DNA from 4 places in the Leclercia sp. GHBNCSD genome. Region 4 is predicted to be linked to each of the others. Evidence: predicted binding sites of a transcription regulator. Region 4 holds the regulator's gene; each other region holds the start of a gene.
The links. The regulator CRP, encoded in region 4, controls carbon source genes, mostly activating them, when cyclic AMP is high. The targets are predictions, from matches to a motif close to ATGTGANNNNNNTCACAT.
Positions count from the first base shown of each region.

Region 1: msrB (peptide-methionine (R)-S-oxide reductase MsrB) is a predicted target of CRP. The motif match lies at 3,265-3,282, and genes of this name have one in related genera.
Region 2: focA (formate transporter FocA) is a predicted target of CRP. The motif match lies at 3,527-3,544, and genes of this name have one in related genera.
Region 3: ACT3IC_RS08140 (YjcB family protein) is a predicted target of CRP. The motif match lies at 2,374-2,391, and genes of this name have one in related genera.

Region 1 covers NZ_JBQVYO010000002.1:450,197-455,976, forward strand. The annotation lists gene ansA (asparaginase) at 1-102, shown strand, start outside; gene pncA (bifunctional nicotinamidase/pyrazinamidase) at 112-753, shown strand; gene chiD (chitinase ChiD) at 1,109-2,365, shown strand; gene ACT3IC_RS22550 (YeaC family protein) at 2,413-2,691, opposite strand; gene msrB (peptide-methionine (R)-S-oxide reductase MsrB) at 2,734-3,147, opposite strand; gene gapA (glyceraldehyde-3-phosphate dehydrogenase) at 3,489-4,484, shown strand; gene ACT3IC_RS22565 (D-hexose-6-phosphate mutarotase) at 4,558-5,442, shown strand; gene ACT3IC_RS22570 (aldo/keto reductase) at 5,489-5,780, opposite strand, start outside.
Region 2 covers NZ_JBQVYO010000001.1:306,094-311,873, forward strand. The annotation lists gene serC (3-phosphoserine/phosphohydroxythreonine transaminase) at 1-442, opposite strand, end outside; gene ACT3IC_RS01605 (DUF421 domain-containing protein) at 606-1,298, opposite strand; gene ycaO (30S ribosomal protein S12 methylthiotransferase accessory factor YcaO) at 1,438-3,198, shown strand; gene focA (formate transporter FocA) at 3,603-4,460, shown strand; gene pflB (formate C-acetyltransferase) at 4,512-5,780, shown strand, end outside.
Region 3 covers NZ_JBQVYO010000001.1:1,665,391-1,671,170, reverse strand. The annotation lists gene ACT3IC_RS08155 (helix-turn-helix domain-containing protein) at 1-270, opposite strand, end outside; gene ACT3IC_RS08150 (NADPH-dependent F420 reductase) at 280-924, opposite strand; gene ACT3IC_RS08145 (LysR family transcriptional regulator) at 994-1,893, shown strand; gene ACT3IC_RS08140 (YjcB family protein) at 1,972-2,253, opposite strand; gene ACT3IC_RS08135 (sensor domain-containing diguanylate cyclase) at 2,803-4,206, shown strand; gene ACT3IC_RS08130 (EAL domain-containing protein) at 4,546-5,780, shown strand, end outside.
Region 4 covers NZ_JBQVYO010000001.1:2,393,231-2,399,010, forward strand. The annotation lists gene ACT3IC_RS11505 (putative adenosine monophosphate-protein transferase Fic) at 1-185, shown strand, start outside; gene pabA (aminodeoxychorismate synthase component 2) at 216-779, shown strand; gene argD (bifunctional acetylornithine/succinyldiaminopimelate transaminase) at 867-2,087, shown strand; gene ACT3IC_RS11520 (YccS/YhfK family putative transporter) at 2,164-4,251, opposite strand; gene crp (cAMP-activated global transcriptional regulator CRP) at 4,309-4,941, opposite strand; gene ACT3IC_RS11530 (OsmC family protein) at 5,252-5,656, shown strand; gene ACT3IC_RS11535 (phosphoribulokinase) at 5,706-5,780, opposite strand, start outside.

The DNA.
Region 1 (5,780 bases), on a different contig from region 4:
CTGACTAAACTTCACTACTTACTCAGTCAGGATCTGGATGTGCAGGCGATCCGCACCGCGATGATGCAAAACCTGCGTGGCGAACTGACGCCAGACGAATAAGGAGTTCCTATGAAGCAACGAGCCCTGTTACTGGTCGATTTACAGAATGATTTTTGCGCGGGCGGCGCGCTGGCGGTGGCCGAAGGCGACAGTACGGTAGACGTCGCCAACGAATTGATTGCGTGGTGTAAGGCGCGCGGTGAAGCGGTGGTTGCCAGCCAGGACTGGCACCCGGCGGATCACGGCAGTTTTGCCAGCCAGCATGACGTTGAGCCCTTTACCGAGGGCGAACTGGACGGCCTGCCGCAGACCTTCTGGCCCGATCACTGCGTGCAGCATACCGAAGGCGCAGAGCTGCATCCCCTGCTTAACAGCAAAGCCATTGACGCGGTGTTCCAGAAGGGTGAAAACCCTGACATCGACAGCTACAGCGCCTTTTTCGACAATGGGCACCGGCAAAAAACGGGGCTGGATCAGTGGCTGCGCCATCACGAAATTGTGGAGCTGATTGTGATGGGGCTGGCGACGGACTACTGCGTAAAATTTACCGTGCTGGACGCGTTGCAGTTGGGCTACCGGGTGAACGTCATTACCGACGGTTGTCGTGGGGTGAATATTCAGCGCCAGGATAGCGCCCAGGCGTTTATGGATATGGCGGCGGAAGGTGCGACGCTGTATACGCTGGCGGACTGGCAGGAGACGCAGGCCTGATAGCCTTGTGCCGGGTGGCGGCTACGCCTTACCCGGCCTACAAAACCCTCAGGCCCGTGCAAGCGCCAGCGCCGCCGGGCAAAACCCCGCCAACCGTAGGCCCGTGCAAGCGCAGCGCCGCCGGGCAAAACCCCGCCAACCGTAGGCCCGTGCAAGCGCAGCGCCGCCGGGCAAAACCCGCCATCCGTCGGCACGTGCAAGCGCAGCGCCACCGGGCATAATTCTCATTAAGTCTCATAAAGTGAACTGCCTCGCACTCTCAGCGAGACGGCAATGTTATTCTTTTTTGGCACTTTTTTCGCCACGCCCTTACGTGGCGTGCTTTTTTTACCGTCAAAATTGAAGAGGAATTGCTATGAAACGTTTGCCCTTGCTGGCAGCTTTACCCCTGCTCTGCGCATCCATTGCTTCCGCCAGTTCGCTGATGTCCGTCGGCTATTTTAACGGTGGCGGCGACGTCACTGCCGGGCCGGGCGGGGATATCAATAAACTCGATGTTCGCCAGATCACCCACCTGAACTACTCCTTTGGCCTGATCTATAACGACGAGAAAGACGAAACCAATCCGGCGTTAAAAGACCCGGCCAGACTGCATCAAATCTGGTTATCTCCTAAGGTTGAAGCCGATCTGGCTTTGCTCCCTGTCCTGCGTAAACAGAACCCTGCCCTTAAGGTGCTCCTCTCTGTTGGCGGCTGGGGGGCTCGTGGCTTCTCGGGCGCGGCATCCACCCCGGAGACCCGCGCAGTGTTTATCCGCTCCGCACGGGCGATCGTAGAGAAATATGGCCTCGACGGGATCGATCTCGACTGGGAGTTTCCGGTTAACGGCGCATGGGGGCTGGTCGCCAGCAAGCCAGAAGACCGGGCTAACTTTACCGCCCTGCTGAAAGAGCTGCGTAGCGCGTTCGGGGATAAAAAACTGGTGACCATCGCGGTGGGCGCCAACGCCGAGAGCCCAAAAAGCTGGGTGGATGTGAAGGCAGTGGCGCCCCTGCTCGATTACATCAACCTGATGACCTACGACATGGCGTATGGCACCCAGTATTTTAACGCCAACCTCTATGACTCCAGCGCCTGGCCGACCGTTGCCGCCGCGGATAAATATAGCGTCGACTTTGTGGTGAACAACTATCTGGCCGCCGGGCTGAAGCCACAGCAGATGAATCTCGGTATCGGCTTCTATGGTCGCGTGCCGAAACGTGCCGTCGAGCCAGGTATCGACTGGAGCAAACCGGACGCGCAGAAAAATCCCGCGACCCAGCCCTACTTCAGCGCACAGCAGATCGCCCTGTTCAAATCACTGGGCTACGATCTGACCAAAGACACCTACGTGAAATACAACGACATTGTGAAGACGTTTTTAAACGATCCGCAGAAACGGTTTACCGAACAGTGGGACGATGAGGCGAAAGTGCCGTGGCTGTCGGTGAAGTCCGATAACGGCAATCCGCTGTTTGCCCTGTCGTATGAAAACCCGCGCTCGGTGGCGATCAAAGCCGAGTACATCAAAGAGAAAGGTCTGGCCGGAGCGATGTTCTGGGAGTACGGCGCGGATGATAACAACCAGCTGGCGAAGCAGCTGGCCGAGTCGCTGGGGATAAAACACCCGTAACGTTAAACAGGCCCGGTGAGCCATTCACCGGGCTGCAATGGTTCTGATTACTGGACCTTCAGCGTCGCAATCGGCTTCGGTGCAATACCAAAATCTTCCTTCAGCTGCTGTTTGCTTTTCATCACCATCTGGCCCTGGGTGTCGATGGTCATATGCTGCGCTTCGGTGTTATTGCGCGCCTGCCAGAGCATCACCAGCTGCAGGCAATTCTCTTTCTGCTCCGGGGTCAGGGCCACGCCATCGGCCCATTTGCCAAGCTCTACCGCCGTGACCAGACGCTGATACACTTCCGGCGTCATGCCATTGATCATCTCTTCAATATTCATGTTAAATCGGGCTCCGAAGGAATAATTTGCTGAATCGATTTTTCAGCCTTTCGTCTGGTCGCCATTCTCGTCGTCGGTGAAGCTTAAGGAGGCGGAATTGACGCAAAAACGCTCGCCTGTCGGCTGTGGGCCATCCGGGAAGACGTGACCGAGATGGGCGTCACAGTTTCCGCAGCGGATCTCGATGCGCTCCATACCATGGCTGAGGTCCTTCAGATAGTGAATAGCCTCTTCACTGACCGGTTCATAGAAGCTTGGCCAGCCACAGCCAGAATCGTATTTACTCTGGGAGCTAAACAGCGCAGTGTCACAGACCAGGCAGTGGTAAACACCATCCCTTTTGTTATGCAGCAGACGCCCGGTGAATGGCGGTTCCGTCCCGTGATTTTGCGTCACGTAGAACTGCATTTCGGTGAGGTTTTTTTTCAATTCATCGGAGTTATGTTGATTCGACATAGGCTTACATCTCGCAGTTGAAACAGACAACTTTTACAGCCGATTCTAACAAAACATTAACACTGAAGTATGAACTTTTGATCTAAACTTACTCGTTGCGCAGAAGCGGTCAGACAAATGTGATCTACTCCACGTTTTTATGTGGGCAGCCCTTTAAAATTCCGTGCGCAGGCCCCATATGGGTGCAAGCTCCAAGGGAATGTGAGGTAGGTCAATCGAGCAAAGCTAATGCTAAGGATTGATTTGTCGCAATGATTGACACGATTCCGCTTGACGCTGCGTAAGGTTTTTGTAATTTTACACGCAACCTTTTATTCACTAACAAATAGCTGGTGGAATATATGACTATCAAAGTAGGTATCAACGGTTTTGGCCGTATCGGCCGTATTGTTTTCCGTGCTGCGCAGGAACGTTCTGACATCGAAATCGTTGGCATCAACGATCTGTTAGACGCTGAGTACATGGCATACATGCTGAAGTACGACTCAACTCACGGTCGTTTCAACGGCACCGTTGAAGTGAAAGACGGCCACCTGGTTGTTAATGGCAAAACCATCCGTGTTACTGCTGAAAAAGACCCAGCTAACCTGAAATGGAACGAAATCGGTGTTGACGTTGTTGCTGAAGCAACCGGTATCTTCCTGACCGACGAAACTGCGCGTAAGCACATCACCGCTGGCGCGAAAAAAGTTGTTCTGACCGGTCCTTCCAAAGACAACACCCCAATGTTCGTTCGTGGTGCTAACTTCGAAACTTACGCTGGCCAGGACATCGTTTCTAACGCATCCTGCACCACCAACTGCCTGGCACCGCTGGCAAAAGTTATCAACGACAACTTCGGCATCGTCGAAGGTCTGATGACTACTGTTCACGCAACCACCGCGACTCAGAAAACCGTTGACGGCCCGTCTCACAAAGACTGGCGCGGCGGCCGCGGCGCAGCTCAGAACATCATCCCATCTTCTACCGGCGCAGCTAAAGCTGTAGGTAAAGTTCTGCCAGAACTGAACGGCAAACTGACTGGTATGGCGTTCCGCGTTCCAACTCCAAACGTATCTGTTGTTGACCTGACCGTTCGTCTGGAAAAAGCAGCAAGCTACGAAGAAATCAAGAAAGCAATCAAAGCGGCTTCTGAAGGCCCAATGAAAGGCGTTCTGGGTTACACCGAAGACGACGTTGTTTCTACCGATTTCAACGGCGAAGTTTGCACTTCCGTGTTCGATGCTAAAGCAGGTATCGCACTGAACGACAACTTCGTGAAACTGGTTTCCTGGTACGACAACGAAACCGGCTACTCTAACAAAGTTCTGGACCTGATCGCTCACATCTCCAAATAAGTGAGATGAGAAATTGATCCAAAAAGGCGACCCTGGTCGCCTTTTTTTTGCTTTAAAGACAGAGGATTGCGTAATGATTAAAACAATTTTTGCACTTCCGGTAGTCGAACAGCTTACCCCTGTGCTTTCCCGCCGTCAGATTGACGATGTTGAAGTGATCGTAGTTGACCATCCGCAGGTTCAGGCTTCTGTTGCCCTGCACGGCGCGCACCTGCTCTCCTGGCAGCCGGAAGGTGAAATGGAAGCGCTGTGGCTAAGCGATAACACCTCTTTCAAAAAAGGGGCCGCTATTCGCGGCGGCGTACCAATCTGCTGGCCGTGGTTTGGCCCGGCGGCGCAGGAGGGTCTGCCGTCGCACGGTTTTGCCCGCAACCTGCCGTGGACGCTGAAAGCCCACAACGAAGATGAGTCCGGCGTGGTGTTAACCTTTGAGCTGCAAAGCGATGATGAAACGCGCAAACTCTGGCCGCACGACTTCACTCTCTATGCCCGCTTTAAGCTGGGTAAAACCTGCGAGATCGAACTGGAAGCGCACGGTGAATTTGAAACCACTTCCGCCCTGCACACTTACTTCAACGTCGGCGATATCGCTGCCGTCACCGTGAACGGCCTTGGCGATACCTTTATCGACAAAGTGGATAATGCGAAAGAAGGCCGACTGACCGACGGCGCGCAAACCTTCCCGGATCGTACCGACCGCGTCTATCTGAACCCGGAAGCGTGCAGCGTTATCGAAGATACCTCCCTGAACCGCGCCATTGAAGTAATTCATCACCACCACAGCAACGTGGTTGGCTGGAACCCTGGCCCGGCGCTGTCAGTCAGCATGGGCGATATGCCGGATGACGGTTATAAAACCTTTGTCTGCGTAGAGACCGCCTGCGTCAGCGAACCGCAAAAAGCGACGGAAGAGAAACCGACCCGTCTGGGACAAACCATTCACATTGTGAAGCGTTAATGCCCTGCCCTTGCCCTCTCCATGCTGAGAGGGCATGACGCACACTTCACACCACGTCTAATGCCGTTTTGTTTTTCGGCGCCGGGAAGGCGGCATCCAGCTTCTGTAACGCCTCTGCTGAGAGGGTAATGCCCAGCGCGCCCGCGTTCTCTTCCACATGCATGATTGATGACGCCTTCGGGATCGCCATCACCCCAGGGTGACCGATCACCCACGCCAGCAGCACCTGGGCCGCCGTGGCGTTGTACTCTCTGGCAATCGCATTGACCACCGGGTGATTCATCAGCCCGGCGCGCAGTCGCCCGGCCTGCGCCAGCGGGCAATAGGCCATCACCGGC
Region 2 (5,780 bases), 2.1 Mb from region 4:
AGTGCAGATAGGCCGCATCGCGGGAGAGCTGCCATTCGCTCATCGGTTTTACCGCGCGTAAGCCGTCAACGGTGACTTTGGCATCAATCACGTTCGGAGAGCAGTATTTGTGCGCTTCTTTTACCGCGCTGGCAGCCCAGTAACCGGCATCAACATAGTCGGCGGTGGTTTTGTCGCCCAGCAGGTTCAGCGGAATACCGGCAAACTGACCGCGACCGCCGCCGTGACAGAATAATACTTTGTAATTTGAGGGGATATTCAGCAGGAAACGAAAATCTGCTTCTGCCTCTTCCGCCACCTGAATAAACTCTTTACCACGGTGACTGACTTCCATTACCGACGTGCCAAGACCGTTCCAGTCGCACAGCTCCTGTTGAGCCTGTTTGAGCACATCCGCCGGTAACATTGCCGGACCTGAACTAAAATTAAAGACCTGAGCCATTTCCCCTCACCACGCTATAAAGCCATAAGTAATAACTGTGGATATCGGTTTTATCATTCAGTGACACGCGCCGCAATGTCTAAAACTCATGCCCCGGAAAATGTGCCCGCCATCACACAATACATTCTGCCAGCGGGCTGTCACAAAACCGACAAAATTGCTGTCAGGGGATGCGTTTGGCCCAGCTAACCTTCGTCCATTCCGGATTCGTACAACGTGGACATAATTGATGTGCCCCGGCCTGTAGAGTCTGAACATGACCGCAACGCCGACAGGCATATTCCCCGACTTCCGGTATCGTCATAAAACGTTCCACAAATTCATCCGGCAATATGCACAGCCCGGGCTTGACCTGCTCATCGTCATAAAAGTAAACGCTTATCTGCCCGTTGGTCTCCATAATGGCAAGCTTAACCTGCCCAAGCTGTTCGACGCCGCTCACCCGCAGTTCCATAAAGAACTCAAACTCGGTCATGTTGGCGCGCTTTACTTTTTCCCAGGCCAGCTTGCCCTCTTCGACAATGGCGACCGGTTTGCCCTCAAGCAGGTCTTCCAGCTTTTCACTTTTCGACATCAGCCACATCACCAGCCGGTAGAGCAACGCCAGGGTAATGAAAACAACAAAGACGGGAATCATCGGCACATCGTCATAAAATGCCACGTCCCCCGCCGCCGACCCCAGGGTCAGAATGATTAACACTTCGAAGAGCGACATCTGGCGCACGCCGCGTCGTCCGGTAAGTTTGAGGAACAGGAAAACCAGTACAAAGGTGTAGAGACTTCGCAGCGCGACCTCGCCTAAAAACTCAACGGGTACTTTATCAAAGGCCATTCGTTGAAGATCGAATGCTTTCATTTTTTATATTCCTTTACAGTAGGTTACTGAATATAAGCATAGCCCAGCCTTTTATTTTCGCCGAAACCGCCGGGGAGATAGCGCCTGTCATGCAAAACCCGTATCATTGCGCGCTTTCCGTACGATATAAGTGATCCCCATGACTCAAACGTTTATCCCCGGCAAAGACGCCGCCCTGGAAGATTCCATCGCTCGCTTCCAGCAAAAACTGACCGACCTGGGCTTTAACATCGAAGAGGCCTCCTGGCTCAACCCGGTTCCCCACGTCTGGTCTGTGCATATTCGCGATAAAGAGTGCGCGCTGTGCTTTACCAATGGCAAAGGTGCAACCAAAAAAGCGGCGCTGGCCTCTGCGCTGGGTGAGTATTTTGAACGTCTGTCCACTAACTATTTCTTTGCCGATTTCTGGCTGGGCGAGACCGTGGCGAATGGCCCGTTTGTTCACTATCCAAATGAAAAATGGTTCCCACTGACCGAAGATGACGAACTGCCGGAAGGGATCCTCGACGATCGCCTGCGTGCGTTTTACGATCTGGAGAATCAACTGACCGCCAGCATGCTGGTTGATTTGCAGTCAGGTAATGAAGATCGCGGTATCTGCGCCCTGCCGTTTACCCGCCAGTCTGACGAGCAAACCGTCTATATTCCGATGAACATCGTCGGCAACCTGTATGTCTCCAACGGCATGTCAGCCGGTAACACACGCAACGAAGCGCGTGTTCAGGGTCTGTCCGAAGTCTTTGAGCGCCATATTAAAAACCGCATTATCGCGGAATCTATCAGCCTGCCGGAGATCCCGGCTGATGTGCTGGCCCGCTACCCGGGCGTGGTGGAGTCCATTGCCAAACTGGAAGCAGAAGGTTTCCCAATCTTCGCCTATGACGGCTCGCTGGGCGGGAAGTATCCGGTTATCTGCGTGGTGCTGTTCAACCCGGCGAACGGCACCTGCTTCGCCTCCTTCGGGGCGCACCCGGACTTTGGCGTAGCGCTGGAGCGTACCGTCACGGAACTGCTGCAGGGCCGTAGCCTGAAAGATCTCGATGTCTTCACTCCGCCGACGTTTGATGACGAAGAAGTGGCGGAACATGCCAACCTGGAAACGCACTTCATCGACTCCAGCGGCTCTATCTCCTGGGATCTGTTTAAGCAGGACGCGGATTATCCGTTTGTTGACTGGAGCTTCTCCGGCACCACAGAGGAAGAGTTCGCCACGCTGATGGCTATCTTCACTGCCGAAGGGCAGGAAGTGTACATCGCCGATTATGAACATCTGGGCGTCTACGCCTGCCGTATTCTGGTGCCGGGCATGTCCGACATCTATCCGGTAGAAGATCTGTGGCTGGCCAATAACAGCATGGGCAGCCATCTGCGCGAAACCCTGCTGGCGCTGCCGGAGAGCACATGGGAGAAAGAGGACTACCTGAACCTTATTACCCAGCTGGACGACGAAGGTCATGACGACTTCACTCGCGTACGCGAGCTGCTGGGGCTGGCAACGGGTAAAGATAATGGCTGGTACACCCTGCGTATTGGCGAGCTGAAGGCGATGCTGGCGCTGGCAGGCGGCGATCTGGAACAGGCGCTGATCTGGACCGAATGGACCATCGAGTTCAACGCCTCGGTATTCAGCGCGGAGCGTGCAAACTACTACCGTTGCCTGCAGACCCTGCTGTTGCTGGCGCAGGAAGAAGAGCGTCAGCCGCTGCAGTACCTCAATGCCTTTACCCGTATGTACGGCGCCGAAGCGGTAGAGAATGCCAGCGCGGCCCTGAGCGGCGAAGCGCCGTTCTATGGCTTGCAGGCGGTGGACAGCGATCTGAAAGCCTTCCCTGCGCACCAGTCCTTGCTGAAGGCCTATGAGAAATTGCAGAAAGCAAAAAGCGCGTACTGGGCTAAATAACGTTACATACCATTACAAACAGTAGGCGAATACAATCACCTACGTTATATTACGGGGCAATTTTATTGCCCCGTTTTATTTTTACGGTAATAAATCTTTGGTTGTAATAATTAAGTTAAATATTGGTAGCTATAATAATAGCGGCCTGACAGTTATTGTTACTTTTTATATGAAATACTCCATTTTAATTAACTGTCGGAGTAAGCGTCAGGAGAAAAAAATCAACTCATTTTGTAACTTTTAAAATTTATTTTTATCAGGATAATCAAAAACTTACTCCGCATTTGCTGTAAAACCACGCACTTTGCGGGCCTATAAGCCAGGCGAGATATGATCTACATCAATTTCTCTTCTATAATGCTTTGTTAGTATCTCGTCGCCGACTTAATAAAGAGAGAGTTAGTGTGAAAGCTGACAACCCTTTTGATCTTTTACTCCCAGCTGCAATGGCAAAAGTTGCCGAAGAAGCGGGTGTCTATAAAGCAACGAAACAACCGATGACGACGTTCTTCCTGGCGATTACCGCCGGCGTGTTCATCTCCATCGCCTTCGTTTTCTATATCACTGCGACCACCGGTACCGCCGCGATGCCTTACGGTATTGCCAAGCTGATTGGTGGCATCTGTTTCTCGCTGGGCCTGATTCTCTGCGTCATTTGCGGCGCCGATCTCTTTACCTCGACGGTGCTTATCGTCGTGGCGAAAGCCAGCGGTAGAATCACCTGGGGTCAACTGGCCAAAAACTGGATCAACGTTTATATCGGTAACCTGATTGGTGCCCTACTCTTTGTTCTGTTGATGTGGTTGTCCGGGGAGTATATGACAGCCAACGGCGGCTGGGGCCTGAATGTCCTGCAAACCGCCGACCATAAAATGCACCATACATTTATTGAAGCCGTTGCCCTTGGCATCCTGGCGAACCTGATGGTCTGCCTGGCGGTCTGGATGAGTTACTCCGGTCGCAGCCTGATGGATAAAGCGATGATCATGGTTCTGCCTGTCGCCATGTTCGTTGCCAGCGGCTTTGAACACAGCATTGCAAACATGTTTATGATCCCTTTCGGTATCGTAATCCGTGACTTTGCCAGCCCGGAGTTCTGGACCGCAGTTGGTTCAAGCCCGGAGAATTTCTCTCACCTGACCGTTATGAACTTCATTACTGATAACCTGATCCCGGTCACAATCGGGAACATTATCGGCGGTGGTCTGCTGGTTGGGTTGACATACTGGGTCATTTACCTGCGTGGCGATAACCATCATTAACGGTTGTCTCAGGCAGTAAATAAAAAATCCACTTAAGAAGGTAGGTGTTACATGTCCGAACTTAATGAAAAGTTAGCCACAGCATGGGAAGGTTTTGCCAAAGGTGATTGGCAGAATGAAGTCAACGTTCGTGACTTCATCCAGAAAAACTACACCCCATATGAAGGTGACGAATCCTTCCTGGCCGGTGCCACCGACGCAACCACTGCCCTGTGGGATAGCGTTATGGAAGGCGTTAAGCAGGAAAACCGCACTCACGCGCCTGTTGATTTCGACACCTCCATCGCGTCCACCATCACTTCTCACGACGCGGGTTATATCAACAAGTCCCTCGAGAAGATTGTTGGTCTGCAAACTGAAGCGCCACTGAAACGTGCGATTATCCCGTTCGGTGGTATTAAAATGGTTGAAGGTTCCTGCAAAGCGTACAATCGCGAGCTGGACCCAATGCTGAAAAAAATCTTCACCGAATACCGCAAAACCCACAACCAGGGCGTGTTTGACGTTTATACCAAAGACATCCTGAACTGCCGTAAATCTGGCGTCCTGACCGGCCTGCCAGATGCCTATGGCCGTGGCCGTATCATCGGTGACTACCGTCGCGTTGCGCTGTACGGTATCGACTTCCTGATGAAAGACAAATACGCCCAGTTCCAGTCTCTGCAGTCCGACCTGGAAAATGGCGTAAACCTGGAAGCCACTATCCGTCTGCGTGAAGAGATTGCTGAACAGCACCGCGCGCTGGGTCAGATCAAAGAGATGGCAGCGAAATACGGTTGCGATATCTCCGGCCCTGCAACCAACGCTCAGGAAGCGATCCAGTGGACCTACTTCGGTTACCTGGCTGCGGTTAAGTCTCAGAACGGTGCAGCAATGTCCTTCGGTCGTGTATCCACCTTCCTGGATGCATACATCGAACGTGACCTGAAAGCAGGCAAAATCAACGAACAAGACGCTCAGGAAATGATTGACCACCTGGTCATGAAACTGCGTATGGTTCGCTTCCTGCGTACCCCAGAATATGATGAGCTGTTCTCTGGTGACCCAATCTGGGCAACGGAATCCATCGGTGGTATGGGCGTAGATGGCCGTACTCTGGTAACCAAAAACAGCTTCCGCTTCCTGAACACCCTGTACACCATGGGGCCGTCTCCGGAGCCGAACATCACCGTTCTGTGGTCTGAAAAACTGCCGCTGAATTTCAAGAAATTCGCCGCTAAAGTCTCCATCGACACCTCTTCTCTGCAGTATGAGAACGATGATCTGATGCGTCCTGACTTCAACAACGATGACTACGCTATCGCTTGCTGCGTAAGCCCA
Region 3 (5,780 bases), 730 kb from region 4:
CGAATCTGCCGTAGTGAGAAAAAAATCCCCTGCGACAACGGGGTTTGCTATCCACCCTTCTCCCGGGGAGCGTTCTTCAACCAGGGCACAGCCTGAAAGTATCCACACAATGAAGGGCTCCGGCACGGCGGGAATAATAATCTTTTCCTGGACCTGGCGACGCGTCAGGATTTGGACAAATACATCCCGGGAGGAGAGCGCCCGGTGTTCCTTCTGCAACTCCCCGGGAATGTATTCTTCGAATGTCTCTGCGGAAGTACGCTGGGTCATGTTAATCGACTAGGCCAGTTTTACCAGGTTCAGGGCTGGCAGAGGACCGCCAGGGAACTGTTGCAGATGACCACCCGTTTCAAGGCTGCCTAAATCTATAGTGGCGAAGCCCATTCGCGCGGCCAATGCTTCCACTTCGGATTTCGCCCCGGCATCGTCTCCAGAGATAAACACGACGCGGCGTCCGCCCGCCTGGGCCGGATCCTGCGCCAGCACGCTGGCCAGAAGCGTGTTGAAGGCTTTGACGACGCGGGCGCCGGGTGCCCACTGCGTCATCACCTGGCTGGAATTTTTTCCACCCAGTTCGGCCAGGGTAAAGCCGGGTAAAATCACCGGATTGGTGGCATCAATCAGGATACGTCCACTCCAGTTTAGACCGCTTAGCGCGGCTTCGGTGCTGCTCCAGTTGGTGCTTACAAAAACTATCCCGGCTTCAGCCGCTTGCTGCACGGTACCCGCGCGAGCCCTGTCGCCTAACGCGTTCACCACTTCCGCCAGGCTGTCGGGGCCACGGCTATTGCTCAGAATAACGTTCAGCCCGGAATTGACAAGCTGTCTGGCAAAAGCCTGCCCGATGGCGCCAGCGCCAATAATACCCACGGTTTCTGTTTTCATCGCTTGTTTCCTTAAATGTATGGTTGAGAAGCTGACCAAATAGTAATCATCGCCATTCCATCTGTGTAGCCTATATAATTAGATGGATCCCATCTAACGGAGCGATACATGCTTGACGGTATGTCTATCGATCAACTGCGTACGTTTATTGCCGCAGTTGATGAGGGCAGTTTCTCGGCCGCTGGGCGCAAATTACGGCGGGCGCAGTCGGTCGTCAGCGCGACGCTGGCGAACCTTGAGTCTCAGGTTGGCTTTCCGTTGTTTGAGCGAACGGGGCGCTATCCCAGACTGACGGAGGCGGGGCTTGCCCTGCTGGAGTCAGCGCGTATTGCAACGGCGGGAATGGACGCGTTCAAGGCTAAGGCACGCACCCTGGCTGAAGGGCTGGAGCCTGAACTTGTGGTATCCGTGGATGTGATGTTTCCTGTTGAAAAATTGACTGCCGCGGTGCAAGCCTTTCAGCAGGCCTTTCCTGCTACGCCCTTGCGTCTGTACGTGGAGGCGTTGGGTGGGGTACTTCAGCCTTTACTGGCCGGTAGCTGCCGGGTGGCGGTAATCGGCTCGCTACCCGATTTACCTGCGGGTTGTGCAGCTGAGTATCTTCTCAGCGTAGGCGCCGTAGCCGTGGTATCGCCAGATCATCCGCTGGCTAAAATAGCCGGCCCTCTCCTTCGTTCGGTTGTGCAGGAGCAGGTGCAACTGGTGTTGGCCGATCGTTCCACGCTCACTGCGGGGCGCAACTTCGGCGTTATGTCGGGCAAGACATGGCGTATAGGGGACATGGGAGCGAAGCATGCATTCTTACGCGCGGGGCTGGGTTGGGGCTATATGCCTTTGCCAATGGTTGAGGAAGATCTTGCCAGCGGTCGGCTGGTCGCTTTGAATTTACAGATGCAGCCTGACGTTGGCGCGGGATTTTCAATGTACGCCGTACATTTGAGGGAATACCCTCCAGGCCCGGCCGGACGCTGGTTTATCAATAAGCTCAAAGCGCATGCAAATGAATAAGGTGAATTAGCGATCTGACAACCAGGCCGGCGATGGTCATAAAAAAACCAGACCCTGGTCTGGTTTTTATCGCTGGAACTAGGTGTACATCATTGGCCAGTCCGGCGGCGTATGGCTCATTGCCTCAACCATGATCGTTTTAACGTTATTCCAGACCGCGGCCATATCCAGCAGGGTGATGCCCAGCAGGCCGGTGGCAAACCAGCATGCCGCCGCCAGACCCAGACAGGTGCTGATCACCGCCAGTACTGCGTAATCCGACTTTTTAAACTGAACGTTCAGGGTGCTGGCCAGAAACATCAGCACCGCGCTCAACAATTCCCAGCGTGCAAAGACAACACCGGTGGTAATAGCTGCCATAAGACCGATCCTCAAAGATATCCGCCGCCGGGTATAGCGCGACGTTGCCCGGACGTGGCAAACTGGCTATCGGCAAGCTCAGACTGACAAAATGAAACGATGTTTTGCGTTACATCATATGTGTGAACTATATCACATTTGTTCTTTTATTCGCCAGTGGGCAAATGCATGAAAATGGCCTTTTTTAACCCTTTATTTAATATGGTTATAGGGCCGCAGGAATATATCTTTAATCAGCTAATTGCTCGGGTTGCGGTAACTTTATCGATAATTCATTGAGATAAGAAAACGTGTACAGGTAACCTGTGGTTGTACAATATTTACAGCCTCAGACCTATGGATTATGCTTCATCCGGTTACGTAATTAGCCCGTAATAAATAAATCAGGCTTTTACTGGTTATTATTTGCTGTACTTTTAATTTTACACACACATCTTTTTTCGACAGGGTCAGACAGCCGTAATAATAGATGCTGGCTGCGTATCCTTTCACTCCTGATTTATTCGTTGCGACATTTTTTATCTCGTTAAATGAGCGACGAATAAAACGATGAAGCAAGCAAATCGAGAGAATATAAATGACAGTACGCGGGCTCTGCACGCATTAGCTAAATTAATGCCAAAATTATCGTCGCAGCAAACCTTAACGGATCTTCTGCAGACGATTAATCATACCTTTGGCGCCCAGACCAGCTGGGTAATGGTGGAGGACGATGCGGGTCAGCAGCAGGTAGTCAGCGTCGGTGAATTAACCTGCCATTCCTCAGAAATTAAAGCCTTTCTTTCCAGCACGTTATTGCAGCGTCACCACCGCGCATGGCGGGTCATCTGTTGGAAAGAGAAGACCGGTACGCTTTTATTTCCTGCCATGCATCCGGGACACAGGCAACTACAGTGTGGCGTGCTGTATAAATTGTCGCTGCAACAGGATCGCTGCAACGGCTACTTCTTCCTCGGCTTTGCGCAACCGCAAAGCAGCATCACCGTGCTGAAACAGGTGGTGGTGATCCTGGTCGAAAAACTGAAGGACTATTTGACCGGTCTCGTTGCCCGTGAGCGCACGGCAAAAGAGATGCAGCGGGTGATCACCCAGTATAAAACCCTGTTTGAGCGGGCGCCGGTACTGATGAACTCCTTTGACCGCCATAGCCGCTGCGTATTGTGGAATGCCGAGTGCGAAAAGGTGTTTGGCTGGACGATGGTGGAGATCAACGCCCATGCCGATCCGCTGGCGCTCTTTTATCCAGACCCGGAGGAGCGCCGCCGGGTGCACGAGTCGGTGAATACCACCCCGCTGAACGATATGTACGAATGGCATCCGCTACGTCGGGACGGGGTTCAGCTGACCATCCTGTGGTCGAATATCTCTCTGCCGGACGGCTCAATCCTCAATATCGGGCTCGATATTACCGCGCGTAAAAAAGCGGAGCAGCAGCTGGAGATGAAGGCGACCACCGACGATCTGACACGCTGTCTGAATCGCTCTGCCATCCTGCAGCAGATTGGCGCTGCGCTGGAGGCCTGCCAGCGCGAAGAGGCGGATAGCCACTTCTCTGTCATGATGCTCGACCTGGATTTCTTTAAACAGATTAATGATAAGTGGGGGCATCTGGTGGGCGATGCTGCGCTGATGCATTTTTGCGACTGCCTGCGGAGGGTGATCCCCTCGGGGGCAGCGCTGGGCCGGGTAGGGGGAGAGGAGTTTTTACTGCTGCTGCCAAAGACCCGCAGTGACGCGGCGGTGCAGCTCTCCATGGTACTCCGTCAGGCGCTCTCTCTCACGCCGCTCAAGGTCGGCAGCCGCACCTTAACACTCTCTTTCAGTGCGGGCGTGGTGGAGGTGAATGGAAAACCACGCGATACCTCATCGCTACTCATTAGCGCAGATAAGGCACTTTACGATGCCAAGCGCGGCGGAAGAGGTAAAACAATCGTCGCGGTTGATTATTTATAAATCACTTCAATCATCCTGACGGGTTAAATAGCACAAAATTTCATGATGAAGTTGCGCTTTTTTCATTCTGTAGGTAGTTTGGCTTAATCGACGATTTTCTGTTGAGTTATCCGGGAGCCTGGCTTCCTGGAACGGTAATTATTTAACTTAATAAACACGAAACGAATACTTTCAGTTTGGCTTACGGACAAATATTATCGGCATAACTCAATATTAGGTTATTGGCGTTAAAAGTCAGTTGCTAACTTCGCATGATTCATGCAACGTAATCACCTGTTTAGCAAAGCATCCGGCCTTCATGACTACAGGCACATAAAAAGCAGGGATAATAGGGCGGAAATGAATCGTAACGCACGGGACAAGGTGCTGAGGATAGTCGGGGTTATCATGGTAGTTTTGCTACCTGTGATGCTTGCGCTATGGTTTGCTCAGCAACGCGCGGTCAACGAAACAAGCAGTCAACTTCGCTCATTTGCCGCACTCGCTTTAGACAAAACCGAACTGGTTATTCAGCAGGTTGAGCTGGCACGTCAGGCGGCTGAAAAATACTCGGGTGATATTTGTACACCGGATCACCGACAATATATGTTAAATATTGTCCGGGGCCGACTCTACATTGCCGACCTGCTGTACGCCGAAGGTAAAGCGTTTCTCTGCTCAACAACCAGCACGCCTGAAAACCCCTATTTAATTTCTGCTGCCAATTACCAACGCGCGCCTGACGTCTCTATCTATTATTACCGCGATACGCCATTTTATGCGGGATATAAAATGACCTATATGCAGGTCGGTAATTATGTGGTGGTGGTTAATCCTCTGACCTATAGCGAAGTCATGTCATCCGACCGCTCCCTGGCGTGGGGGGTATTTGATACGGTGAACAACGACTTTTTCTCCATTAGTGAACAGGCAAAAGAAAATGCCTTAAAAAAGCTGATTGGCGATAACGAAGCTATATTCCAGAAAGAAGGTCGTTTTTACACTATTGTTCGCTCCGAGAAACGCCCGATTGCCGCGATTGTTTCGACCACCAATCAGCGTTTTTATGAAGTTCTCTATTATCAGGCAACGTTAACCCTGCCGCTGGGCATGATCAGCAGTATTATCATTTTACTGATGTGGTCGCGGACGCGACGCGAATTTAATTCACCAGGCCGCTTATTGCACCGGGCATTAAATAAAAGACAACTATGCCTGCATTACCAGCCGATTATCGACATAAAAACAAATGCGTGTGTCGGCGCAGAAGCGCTGTTGCGTTGGCCTGGTTTTAACGGTCCGGTAATGAGCCCGGTAGAGTTTATCCCGCTGGCAGAAAAAGAGGGGATGAGCGAACGCATCACCGATTATGTGGTAGAAGAAGTCTTCAGCGATCTGGGCCATTTCCTGGCCTGTAACCCGCATCTCTATATCTCCATTAACCTCTCGGCAACGGACTTCCACTCTTCACGCCTGATTGCGATGATCACCGATAAAGCCCGACACTATAATGTGCGGGCCCAGCAGATCAAAATTGAAGTGACGGAGCGCGGTTTCATTGATGTTCCCAGGACCACGCCGGTGATCCAGGCATT
Region 4 (5,780 bases):
GCAACGGTATTGTTCAGCGCATCTTCTTTGAGCAGCTGGCGATCCATGCGGGCTACCAGCTTGACTGGCGCGATATCGATCCGGAAGAGTGGGCGCAGGCCAACCAGAGCGGTGCGATGGGGGATCTGAGCGCGTTGAACGCAATCTTCAGTAAAGTGGTAAGCGAAGCCGGGGAAACTGAGTAGAATAGGGCGGCCATTTTTTCAGGAGCCGCCATGATTCTGCTGATTGATAACTACGATTCCTTCACCTGGAACCTGTACCAGTATTTTTGCGAGCTGGGGGCGGAGGTGGTGGTCCGGCGCAACGACGCACTCTCGCTGGAGGATGTCGCCACGCTCAATCCGCAAAAAATCGTTATCTCCCCCGGCCCCTGCACGCCGGATGAGTCTGGCATCTCGCTGGCGGTGATCCAGCGCTATGCCGGTGAAGTGCCGATTCTGGGCGTCTGCCTCGGGCATCAGGCCATCGCCCAGGTCTTTGGCGCCACCATTGTGCGGGCAGCGAAAGTGATGCATGGCAAAACCTCCCCGGTGACGCACAACGGCGTCGGAGTTTTCTGCGGTCTGAACAACCCCCTTACCGTCACCCGCTATCACTCACTGATTATCGATCCGCCCACCTTACCCGACTGCTTTGAGGTCACCGCCTGGAGCGAAACGCAGGAGATCATGGGTATCCGTCACCGTGAATGGGATCTGGAAGGGGTGCAGTTCCACCCCGAAAGCATTCTCAGCGAACAGGGCCACCAGCTGCTGGCTAATTTCCTCAATCGTTGATTTTTAGTTGCCATAAAGTGATTTTTTAAGCATATTTCGTGATTATATTTTCACTTCTGCTTTGTACTTAAAAAAGGGTGGGGTTACATGGCAACTGAACAATCTGCAATTACGCGCGCAACATTCGATGAAGTGATACTGCCAGTTTATGCACCGGCTGAGTTTATCCCGGTGAAGGGGAAAGGCAGCCGCGTCTGGGATCAGCAGGGCAAAGAGTACATTGATTTTGCGGGCGGCATTGCGGTGACGGCGTTAGGTCACTGCCACCCGGCGCTGGTCGAGGCGCTGAAAACCCAGGGCGAAACCCTGTGGCACACCAGCAACGTCTTTACCAACGAACCTGCGCTACGTCTCGGGCGCAAAATCATCGAGGCTACCTTTGCCGAGCGTGTGCTGTTTATGAACTCCGGCACCGAAGCCAACGAAACCGCTTTCAAGCTGGCCCGTTATTACGCCTCCACCCGCCACAGCCCGTTTAAAACCAAAATCATCGCCTTCCACAATGCGTTTCATGGCCGTTCGCTGTTTACCGTGACCGTGGGCGGTCAGCCAAAATATTCCGATGGTTTTGGCCCGAAACCGGCCGACATCATCCACGTGCCGTTTAACGATCTGCATGCGGTAAAAGCGGTGATGGACGATCACACCTGCGCGGTGGTGGTTGAGCCGATCCAGGGTGAAGGCGGCGTGATGGCGGCAACGCCAGAATTCCTGCAGGGGCTACGCGATCTGTGCGATCAGCACCAGGCCCTGCTGGTCTTTGACGAAGTGCAGAGCGGCATGGGCCGTACTGGGGATCTCTTTGCTTATATGCACTACGGCGTGACGCCGGACATCCTGACCAGCGCCAAAGCGCTCGGGGGTGGCTTCCCGGTGAGCGCCGTGCTCACCACGCAGGATATCGCATCGGCATTCCACGTGGGCTCTCACGGCTCGACCTATGGCGGCAACCCGCTGGCGTGCGCGGTTGCCGGAGCGGCGTTCGATATCATCAATACCCCGGAAGTGCTGAGCGGCGTCAATACGAAGCGCGAGCAGTTTGTGAAGCATCTCCAGCAGATCGATGCGCAGTACGATGTCTTCAGTGATATCCGTGGCATGGGACTGTTGATTGGTGCCGAACTGAAGCCGCAGTACAAAGGCCGGGCGCGCGATTTTCTCTACGCCGCCGCCAGCGAAGGGACGATGGTGCTCAACGCCGGGCCGGACGTGATGCGCTTTGCGCCGTCGCTGCTGGTGGAAAGCCAGGATATCGAAGAGGGGATGACCCGCTTTGCGCAGGCGGTGAAGCGGGTGGTTCAGCAGTAGCTGTGTAGCCCGGCGGCGCTACGCTTGCACGGGCCTACAAGACCGTAGGCCGGGTAAGCGCAGCGCCACCCGGCGTTTAATACGGTGTGCGTTTCAAACGCCGGATCAACCAGATGCCATGATGTGGACGCTGGCGCCAGGCCACCGACGAAATGGTGTGCATAGTATTCAGATGCCCCAGAATGCGCTGCAGATGCTGTTCCAGCGTGCTCATCGGGCCGTGCGTCAGCGTCTCTGGCGCTTCCAGAATATTGCTGTCCCCACTCTCACCCGGCTCATCATACTCCAGGCGCTGCTGGCAGCGCTGAAGGCCGATTTCACACGACTGCAAATAACGCTGCGCCAGGTCTGGCGTCAGCATCGTATGCTCCCGCGCCAGGGTCGTCATTGCGTTGATATGCTCGACGATAAACTGGCTGTGCGTCACCCACAGTTTCATATCCGCCAGATAGGCCGAATTGAAGCCCGGCTCCTGCATCGCCTGGTTGAGGGAGTTGAACAGGGCATTATGCGCCTGGTTGACCTTCATGCGCTGCCAGGCCAGCGGCGTGGGTTGCGGATCGTCGCTGAGGATCAGGCGGATGGCCTCCTGGTCGGCCTCCAGCGCGTCGTGGGCGTTCTGTCGCAGCAATCCGCTCTGCCACTGCGGCCACAGCCACACCATGCCGCCAAAGGCAATCAGGCAGCCAATCAGCGTATCTGCCAGCCGGGCGATAATAAACTGCTCACCATTGAGCGTAATCAGTTGCAGGGTGTAGACCGCGGTCAGCGTAAAGCCCACCGTCGCCCAGCCGTAGTTCTTACGGATGATGAGGTAACTCACCAGCGTTACCAGCAGCATACCCGTCAGGGTATAGCCTTCCGGGACGTGAAGGTGCAGGGTGATCCCCGCAATAATCAGCCCCGCCATCGTGCCGCCTGCCCGGTGGAGGATGCGCACCCGCGTGGCGCTGTAGCCGTTTTGCGTCACCAGCAGAACGGTCATTAAGATCCAGTAAGGCTTAGGCAGGTGCAGCGCCATACCCATCAGGCTGGCGATACTCAGCATGACGCTGATACGTGCCGCATTACGCAGGGCGGCAGACTTTAGCGACAGATAGCTTCTCAGGGCGGGGATCAGCGGCAGGCGCTTCTGCTTATCCGCCATCAGGTCACGCGGGTAGAGCGGGCGTTGGGTGCGAAGCACGCGGGCAATACGGCTGAAGTGCCAGGCGGCGAACTGGCCGACCGGGTTATCCGCATGCTGGCGGGCAATTTTCTCCAGCGCGCCGAGCTGTTTGTCCATGTTAAAGCGGGTGGGATAGCGGTGATAGAGAATATCGTCGGCCAATACCCGCAGCCGGGCGGCGACGGTCTGCGCGTTCCAGCGGATCACCGCTTCAGCGTGGCTGCGCTCGACCAGCTTTTGCACCTCTTGCGGATGATGCAGGCTAACGGAGATATGCTCCTGCAGATCCAGCCCCACCTGGAAGATACGCAGCAGCCGCTTGTATTCATGATTCCTGTTCGCCGCCAGCATATGCAGTTGCTGGTAACACTGACTAATCAGGTCCACCACCTTCTGCTGGCGCGCCAGCAGCGGCGGCAGCGATTTTTCCGGGTCGGTGTGCTGGGTCAGCAGGGTATATTTGGCTTCACAGTAATCAGCCAGCTGGCGGTAGAGTACGCTCAGGGATTCACGCAGCGGCTGCTCCCGCCACAGCCAGAACCAGAACCAGTTAAACAGCCCGTACCAGAGTGTCCCCAGGGCGTAGATCAGCAGCGGCGCCCAGATCGGTAAATTCCCCGCCAGGCTCAGGGTAAAGATGGCCGCAATCAGCGAGGCGGGCAGCAGGCGGGCGTGGAGGGCGCTGATCTCCGCCGTGACCCCTAACGTCATCGCCAGTGCGGTCAGAATGAGGGGCAGCGGAATATCACGCGCCAGCAGCAATTGTACCGCCAGACTACAGCCGGCAAACAGGCAGCCGCCAATTATCAGGCGTTTAAAAAAGCGTTTATGGGGCGTGTCGAGACCCGCAATGTTGCAGCAGGCGGGAACAAGAGAAAACAGAAGGCCGTATTGCAGATAACCGAGAACTAACCCCACAGCCACAGGGAGACACAGCACCAGGGTTTGCCGTAGTGCGTAGTTAACTTCCGGGTGATAAATGAGCCTGCGCCACATGGGTGAGAGAGACAAAAACGGCGTGTCATCATGCGATGCCACGCCGTCTTAGCGGAATTAACGTGTTCCGTAAACCACGATGGTTTTACCGTGGGCGGAAATCAGGTTCTGATCTTCCAGCATTTTCAGAATACGACCCACTGTCTCACGGGAACAACCGACGATCTGACCGATCTCCTGACGGGTAATTTTAATTTGCATACCGTCCGGGTGGGTCATGGCGTCTGGCTGTTTCGCCAGGTTCAGCAGCGTCTGAGCGATACGGCCCGTCACGTCCAGGAAGGCGAGGTTACCCACTTTCTCAGAGGTGACCTGCAGACGGCGAGCCATCTGCGAAGAGAGGCGCATCAGGATATCCGGGTTAACCTGGATCAGCTGGCGGAATTTCTTATAAGAGATCTCAGCCACTTCACACGCAGTTTTTGCCCGGACCCAGGCGCTACGCTCCTGACCTTCTTCAAACAGGCCCAGTTCACCGATAAAGTCTCCCTGATTCAGGTAAGAGAGGATCATCTCTTTGCCTTCTTCATCTTTGATCAGCACTGCCACTGAGCCTTTGACGATGTAATACAACGTTTCCGCTTTTTCACCCTGGTGAATCAGCGTGCTCTTCGATGGGTACTTATGAATGTGGCAATGAGACAAGAACCATTCGAGAGTCGGGTCTGTTTGCGGTTTGCCAAGCACCATGCGCTGTTATCCTCTGTTATAAGCTGTCTCCAGAGTCAGGCTTTCTACCTTCGCTCTGGGGTTGCAATCGAATTCTTCCCCTTACCTGGGGATCTGGCTGTCACAATAATTAGCAGCCTGTAATGTGTGATGTCCTCTGCATACATGTGCAACGTCAATGTATTACTGTAGCATCACGACTGTTTTAGCATAGGTTTTGCCGCGTGTCTCCTGGTGTCTCGCTTCAGCTTGATGCAGGTCGACTTCCTTTGCCAGAATTGTTACTGGCGCGTAATCTGACAGAAAAAATGCAAGCCTGGAGTGAGTTAAAATGCAAGCACGTGTGAAATGGGTTGAAGGGTTAACGTTCCTCGGTGAGTCCGCCTCGGGGCACCAGATTCTGATGGATGGCAACTCCGGTGATAAAGCACCCAGCCCGATGGAAGTGGTTCTGATGGCGGCAGGGGGATGCAGCGCTATCGACGTGGTCTCGATTCTGCAAAAAGGGCGTCACGATGTGACCGATTGCGAAGTGAAACTGACTTCAGAGCGCCGGGATGAAGCGCCGCGTCTCTTTACCCATATCAACCTTCATTTCGTGGTAACCGGCAAAGCGCTAAAAGAGGCTGCGGTCTCCCGCGCGGTGGATCTCTCTGCGGAGAAGTACTGCTCCGTGGCGCTGATGCTGGAAAAAGCGGTCAATATTACCCATTCGTATGAAGTGATCGAGGCGTAAGTCCTGGATCAAACGCCGGGCGGCACTTCGTTTGCCCGGCCTACAAGCCTCAATCGATCTTCTTCCCTTCCATTAACCGCTGTACCAGCGGCGTCATGATCAACTCCATCGCCAGTCCCATCTT